Regions from separate parts of the Nonomuraea sp. CX421 genome, predicted to be linked through region 1. Evidence: predicted binding sites of a transcription regulator. Region 1 holds the regulator's gene; the other holds the start of a gene.
What was found. Region 1 encodes HspR, which represses chaperone genes until heat shock. Its sites were predicted from a motif close to ANTTGAGTCNNNNNGACTCAANT; they were not measured.

Region 1 (3,409 bases):
TGGACGGAGGCGTCGTCGGTCTCCTTGGACAGCGCCAGCTCCTCCATCTTCATCCGGTCGACGTTGCGCTGGAGCTGGTCGATCTCCACCGGGCGGGAGTCGATCTCCATGCGGAGCCGGGAGGCGGCCTCGTCGACCAGGTCGATGGCCTTGTCGGGGAGGAAGCGGTTGGTGATGTAGCGATCGGACAGGGCGGCGGCGGCGACCAGCGCGCTGTCGGCGATCTGCACCTGGTGGTGGGCCTCGTAGCGGCCCTTCAGCCCGCGCAGGATCGCGATCGTGTCCTCGACGGTGGGCTCACCCACGTACACCTGCTGGAAGCGGCGCTCCAGCGCGGGATCCTTCTCGATGCGCTCGCGGTACTCGTCGAGCGTCGTCGCGCCGATCATGCGCAGCTCACCGCGGGCCAGCATGGGCTTGAGCATGTTGCCCGCGTCCATCGAGCCCTCGGCGGCGCCCGCGCCCACCACGGTGTGCAGCTCGTCGATGAAGGTGACGATCTGCCCGTTGCTCTCCTTGATCTCGGACAGCACGGCCTTGAGCCGCTCCTCGAACTCACCCCGGTATTTGGCGCCCGCGACCATCGCGCCCAGGTCGAGCGAGATCAGCCGCTTGTTGCGCAGCGACTCGGGCACGTCACCGGCCACGATGCGCTGGGCCAGGCCCTCGACGACGGCGGTCTTGCCGACGCCGGGCTCGCCGATCAGCACCGGGTTGTTCTTGGTGCGCCTCGACAGCACCTGCACGACCCGGCGGATCTCGGAGTCGCGGCCGATGACCGGGTCGAGCTTGCCGCCGCGGGCCCGCTCGGTCAGGTCGACGCCGTACTTCTCCAACGCCTGGTAGGTGTCCTCGGGGGTCTCGCTGGTGACGCGGGCGTGGCCGCGTACCTTCTCGAACGCGTCGAGCAACGCCTGCGGGGTGGCCCCCTGCGACTTGAGCAGCTCGGCCGTCTGGCCGCCGTCGGTGGCCAAGCCCACGAGCAGATGCTCGGTGGAGACGTACTCGTCCTCCAGCCGCTTGGCGCGCTGGGCCGCCGTGTTGATCACGGTCAGCAGCTGGCGCGAGCTCGACGGCGCGCTCACGGTCGAGCCCTGTGCCTTGGGCAGCGCGGCCAGTTGCTCCTCGGCCTTGGCCCGCAGTGACTTCCAGTCGGCGCCCACGGCTTCCAGCAGGGGCACGGCGGTGCCGCCGGTCTGGGAGAGCAGTGTGCCCAGCAGGTGAACCGGAGCGATCTCCGGGTTGCCCTCGGCGGCGGCGCGCCGCATGGCCCCCGAAAGAGCCTCCTGACTTTTCTGGGTGAGCTTGTAGTCCATCTTCCTAGGCCCCCGGTGGCAGCTCGTATCGGATCAGCGCCCTGACCATCCGCATCTCGGAGCGGAGGCGGTGAACCTCCTCACGCAGCCGCAGCGCCTCGTTCTCGAGCTCGAGAATCCTCTTGATGCCGGCGAGGTTGATGCCCTCCTCCTGGGAGAGCCGCTGCACCTCGCGCAGCTGGAGGATGTCGCGGGTCGAGTAGAGGCGGCCGCGCCCCGCCGTACGGCCCGGGCAGACCAGCCCGAGCCGGTCGTACTGCCGCAGAGTCTGCGGATGCAGGCCCGACAGCTGGGCGGCCACCGAGATCACATAGACAGGAGTGTCGTCTGACAGGTCGAAATAGTTGGCGTCCATCGGCTACTCGCTTCTGGCTCGCAGAATGAGATCGGCCCGCGGGTCGTCACCCGCGGTCGCGGTGTTGAACTCCGACAGGAGCTCACGCGACTTGTCGTCGAGCGTCTTGGGAACGACCACCTCGACACTGGCGAGCAGGTCTCCCTTGGTGCCGTCCTTGCGGGCGACTCCCCTGCCGCGCACCCTGAACGTACGGCCGTTGGGCGTGCCCGGCGGAATGCGCAGCGTGACCGGCATCCCCTTGAGGGTCGGCACCTTGATCTCGGCGCCGAGCGCCGCCTCGGTGAACGTCACCGGCACGACGATCGTGAGGTTGTCGCCCATCCGGCCGAACACCGCATGCGGCTTGACGTTGGTCTGGATGTAGAGGTCTCCGGCGGGACCGCCGTTCTCGCCCGGCGCGCCCTTGCCCTTGAGCTTGACCCGCTGGCCGTCGGCTACCCCGGCGGGAATGCGCGCCTGGATGGTGCGGGTGCTCTTGGCCCGGCCACTGCCCTCGCACACGGGGCAGGGGTCGTCGACGAGCAGCCCGCGGCCCTTGCAGTCGCGGCAGGGCTCGGAGAACGCGAAGTTGCCGAGGTTGCGGCTCGCCGCCCCGGTGCCCTCACAGGTCGGGCAGACCCGCGGGGTCGTGCCGGCCTTGGCTCCCGTGCCGGTGCACGCCGCGCAGGCGGCCGAGCTGGTCAGCCGGAGCGACACGGTGCTGCCCTCGACCGCCTCGGTGAACGTCAGCGTGACCTCGGACTCGACGTCCTGGCCGCGACGCGGACGCGTCGTGCCGCTCGTACGCGTCGAGCCTCCGCGGTTGAACAGCCCGCCGAACAGGTCGCCGATGCGGTCTCCCGCACCGTGACCGCCCTGTGGGCCGGCCGTGCCGCCGAACAGGTCACCGAAGTCGAACGGGAACCCGCCACCGCCGGGACGCTGGCCGCCGACACCCGACCCGAACAGCGTGCGCGCCTCGTCGTACTCCTTGCGGCGCTTGCTGTCGGACAGGATGTCGTAGGCCTCGGAGACCTCCTTGAACTTGGTCTCCTTGGCCGAGTCGCCCTGATTGGTGTCCGGGTGATACTGCCTGGCCAGCTTCCGGTACGCCTTTTTGATCTCATCGGCGGTGGCGGACTTGGGCACACCAAGGACGGCGTAGTAATCCTTCTCCAGGTAGTCCTTGGTGCTCATCTACAGGGCCCTTCGCTCTTCGTCAGTTGTCGTCGTCTGAGGACGCCGGGGGGGCGTCCTCGGGCTCGGCCACGGCCACCCGCGCCGGGCGCAGCAGCCGGTCACCCATGCGGTAACCCAGCTGCAACACCTCGATCGCGGTGGGCTCGGTCACGTCCGGTGAGTAGCTGTGCATCAGCGCCTCGTGGACGGTCGGGTCGAAGGGGTCGCCCTTCTGGCCGAACGCGGAGAGCCCGAGCTTGGTGAGCGTCGCCTCCAGTGACTCTGCCACCTTCGCGAAGCCCCCGTTGAGCTCACCGTGGTCGCGAGCCCGTCCGATGTCGTCGAGCACCGGAAGGAGCTCCATCAACGCGCCCGCGACGGCCTGCTCGCGGACCGCGATCCGGTCGCGCTCGACCCGCTTGCGGTAGTTGGTGTATTCGGCCTGGAGGCGCTGGAGATCGGCGGTCCGCTCGGTGAGCTGTGCCTTCAGCTCGCCGTCCTGGGCCGTGGCCTCAGGAGCGGCGGGCTGCTCGGCCTTGCCATCTGCGGGCACGCGCACCTTTCCCGTCTCAGGGTC
Region 2 (3,409 bases), on a different contig from region 1:
AGACGTAGTCGTCGAGGTCGAAGGTGGTGAGGATGAGCACCTTGGGGCCCTCGCCGCCGGACAGCAGCCGCCTGGTCGCCTCCAGCCCGTCCATGACCGGCATCCGCACGTCCATCAGCACCACGTCGGGGGCGAGCGCGGCGGCCCGCTGGATCGCCTGCGCGCCGTCGGCCGCCTCTCCCACCACCTCGATGTCGGGCTGCGCGCTCAGGAACACGCCGAACCCGGTCCGCACCATGCCCTGGTCGTCGGCGATCAGCACCCGGATCACTTCGTCCCCTCCGCTCCCGCGATCGGCAGCCTGGCCGCCACCCGGAATCCGTCTTCCTCGGCCGGCCCCGCCTCCAGGACGCCGCCGAGCAGCGCCGCCCGCTCCCGCATGCCCACCAGCCCCTGGCCGGCCCCCGGGGCGCCGCCGGGCGTCGCGCCGGGCCCGTTGGCGACCCGTAAGAGCAGGTCGTGGTCGTCGCGGGCGATCTCGATCGCAACCGCCGCGCCGGGCGCGTGGCGCATCGCGTTGCTGAGCGACTCCTGCAGGATCCGGTAGGCCGACAGGCCTACGGCGGGCGGCAGCCCGTCGAGCGAGCCGGGCCGCTTGATCAGCACGGCCAGCCCGGCGGAGCGGGCGTGGGCGACCAGGTCGTCGATCCGGTCGAGGCCGGGCAGCGGCGCGGTGTCGGTGCGTCCGTTCTGGTCGCGCAGCACGCCGAGCACCTGGCGCAGCTCGGCGATGGCCTCCAGCGACAGCGCGCGGATCTCGGCCAGGCCCGCCTCCAGCCGCGCGGGATCGCCCGCCGCCTCCAGTGGCACCGCCTCGGCCTGGATGGCGATCACCGACATGTGGTGGGCGACGACGTCGTGCAGCTCGCGCGCGATGCGGGCGCGTTCGGCGAGCACCGCCTGGGCGCTCTCGGCCACCTGGGTGCGGTGCTCCTCCTCGACCAGCTTGGCCGTGGCGGTGCGGCGCACGCGCACGTTGTAGCCGAACGTGACGGCCACCGTCACCATCACCGTGCCGACGATCATGCTGTTGGGCTGGATGATCCACAGGGCGAGGACCGTGATGATCCAGGCCGCGAAGGCGATGTGCCGGTCACAGCGGACGGACACCGAGTAGAGCACCAGGAGATACATGATCGCCGCCCACGCCGGGTAGGGCATGCCGCCCTGCGGGAGGGTGATCGTGATCCCCACGAAGATCCAGAACGGCGCCAGCACGACGGCCGTCCGCCAGGCCGCGAGCGGCCACCGGTCACGCAGGGCGATCGGCGCGACCACGGCGCCGGCGGCCACGTAGATCAGCCCCTCCCACAACGGCTCGCCGACGCTCGCGTTCCACTCGATGACGTCGCCGGTCACGACGCCGAACAGGACCCAGGTCAGCAGCAGATCGGCCATCACCACGACATCGAGCCTCTGGAACGGCACGATCACGCGCAGCCGGCGCGGCACGGGCAGGTCGAGCCGCCGTGAACGAGGCGACGGCGGGTCGGCCTCTCCCCGCCACAGCGCGAGCGCGAAGGGGCTCACCACGGCCGAGATCACCCGACCAGCCTACGGGGGCGGGGTCCGCCTGGCGTCCCCCTCAGGTCTGACCATCACAGGTATGAGCTTACAAAATTACGATCGCTGTGAGCGAACACCGGCAGGGAAGGGAACATCGATGGGCTCCAATGAATTGAGTCTGTATAACTCAACCTTGAGGAGTTCGCATGAGTGAAAGCTTGATCCTTCCGGTGCTGCCGCTGGACGACGAGGTCGTCCTGCCCGGCATGGTGGTTCCGCTGGATCTGTCCGACTCCGAGGTGCGCGCGGCGATCGACGCCGCCCAGGCATCCGGGCTCAACAAACCGCGGGTGCTTCTCGTTCCCCGCATCGACGGACGTTATGGCGCGATCGGCGTGCAGGCCGTCGTGGAGCAGGTCGGCAGGCTGCCCGGCGGTGAGCCGGCCGCGGTGGTGCGCGGCGTCAGCCGGGTGCGCGTGGGCAGCGGGACGACCGGTCCCGGCGCCGCGCTCTGGGTGGAGGCCAGCACGATCGACTCCGTCGCCGTGGGGGAGCGCGCCCAGGAGCTGGCCAAGGAGTACAAGGCCCTGGCCACCACGATTCTGCAGAAGCGCGGCGCCTGGCAGGTGGTCGACCAGGTCAACCAGATCGACGACCCGTCCCTGCTGGCCGACAGCTCCGGCTACACCCCCTGGCTGACCACCGCCCAGAAGGTCGAGCTGCTGGAGGCCGCCGACCCGGCCGACCGGCTGGCCAGGCTGATCGAGTGGTCGCGCGACCACCTCGCCGAGCTCGACGTGGCCGAGACGATCCGCAAGGACGTCCAGGAGGGCATGGAGAAGCAGCAGCGGGAGTTCCTGCTGCGTCAGCAGCTCGCCGCGGTCCGCAAGGAGCTCAAGGAGCTCAACGGTGACTCCACCGAGACCGAGGAGGAGGACTATCGGGCCCGCGTCGAGGCCGCCGACCTGCCGGAGAAGGTCCGCGAGGCCGCGCTCAAGGAGGTCGACAAGCTGGAGCGGACGTCCGACCAGTCTCCGGAGACCGGCTGGATCCGCACCTGGCTCGACACGGTCCTCGACATCCCCTGGAACGAGCGGACCGAGGACGTCTACGACATCACGGGCGCACGGGCGGTGCTCGACGCCGACCACACCGGCCTCGCCGACGTGAAGGACCGCATCATCGAGCACCTGGCCGTGCGCAAGCGCCGCCAGGAACAAGGGCTCGGCGTGGTGGGCGGCCGCCGCAGCGGCGCCGTGCTGGCCCTCGCCGGCCCTCCCGGAGTGGGCAAGACGTCGCTGGGCGAGTCCGTGGCCCGCGCCATGGGCCGGAAGTTCGTCCGGGTCGCGCTGGGCGGCATCCGGGACGAGGCCGAGATCCGCGGCCACCGGCGCACCTACGTCGGCGCGCTGCCCGGCCGCATCGTCCGGGCGATCCGCGAGGCCGGCTCGATGAACCCGGTCGTGCTGCTCGACGAGGTGGACAAGGTCGGCGCCGACTACCGCGGCGACCCCACCGCGGCGCTGCTCGAAGTGCTCGACCCGGCGCAGAACCACACGTTCCGCGACCACTACCTCGAGGTCGAGCTGGACCTGTCCGACGTGCTCTTCCTAGCCACGGCCAACGTCCTGGAGGCCATCCCCGGGCCGCTGCTCGACCGGATGGAGGTCGTCACCCTCGACGGCTACACCGAGGACGAGAAGGTGGCGATCGCCCGCGACCACCTGCTGCCCCGGCAGCTGGAGCAGGCCGGCTTCACGGCCGAGGAGGTCACCGTCGAGGACGCCGCGCTGCGCAGGCTGGCCGCCGAATACACCCGTGAGGCAGGGGTCCGGTCGCTGGAGCGTTCGGTCGCCCGGGTGCTGCGCAAGATCGCGGCGGGCGGCGAGCTGCCCGTCACGGT

Region 2: a site for HspR is predicted at 1,677-1,699, ahead of lon (endopeptidase La). Genes of this name have one in related genera too.

The regions. Positions count from the first base shown of each region.
Region 1 is NZ_JCADBK010000003.1:205,587-208,995, reverse strand. It holds gene clpB (ATP-dependent chaperone ClpB) at 1-1,316, opposite strand, end outside; gene AC5L3X_RS06895 (heat shock protein transcriptional repressor HspR) at 1,321-1,671, opposite strand; gene dnaJ (molecular chaperone DnaJ) at 1,675-2,850, opposite strand; gene grpE (nucleotide exchange factor GrpE) at 2,873-3,409, opposite strand, start outside.
Region 2 is NZ_JCADBK010000015.1:116,020-119,428, forward strand. It holds gene AC5L3X_RS25430 (response regulator) at 1-271, opposite strand, end outside; gene AC5L3X_RS25435 (sensor histidine kinase) at 268-1,545, opposite strand; gene lon (endopeptidase La) at 1,713-3,409, shown strand, end outside.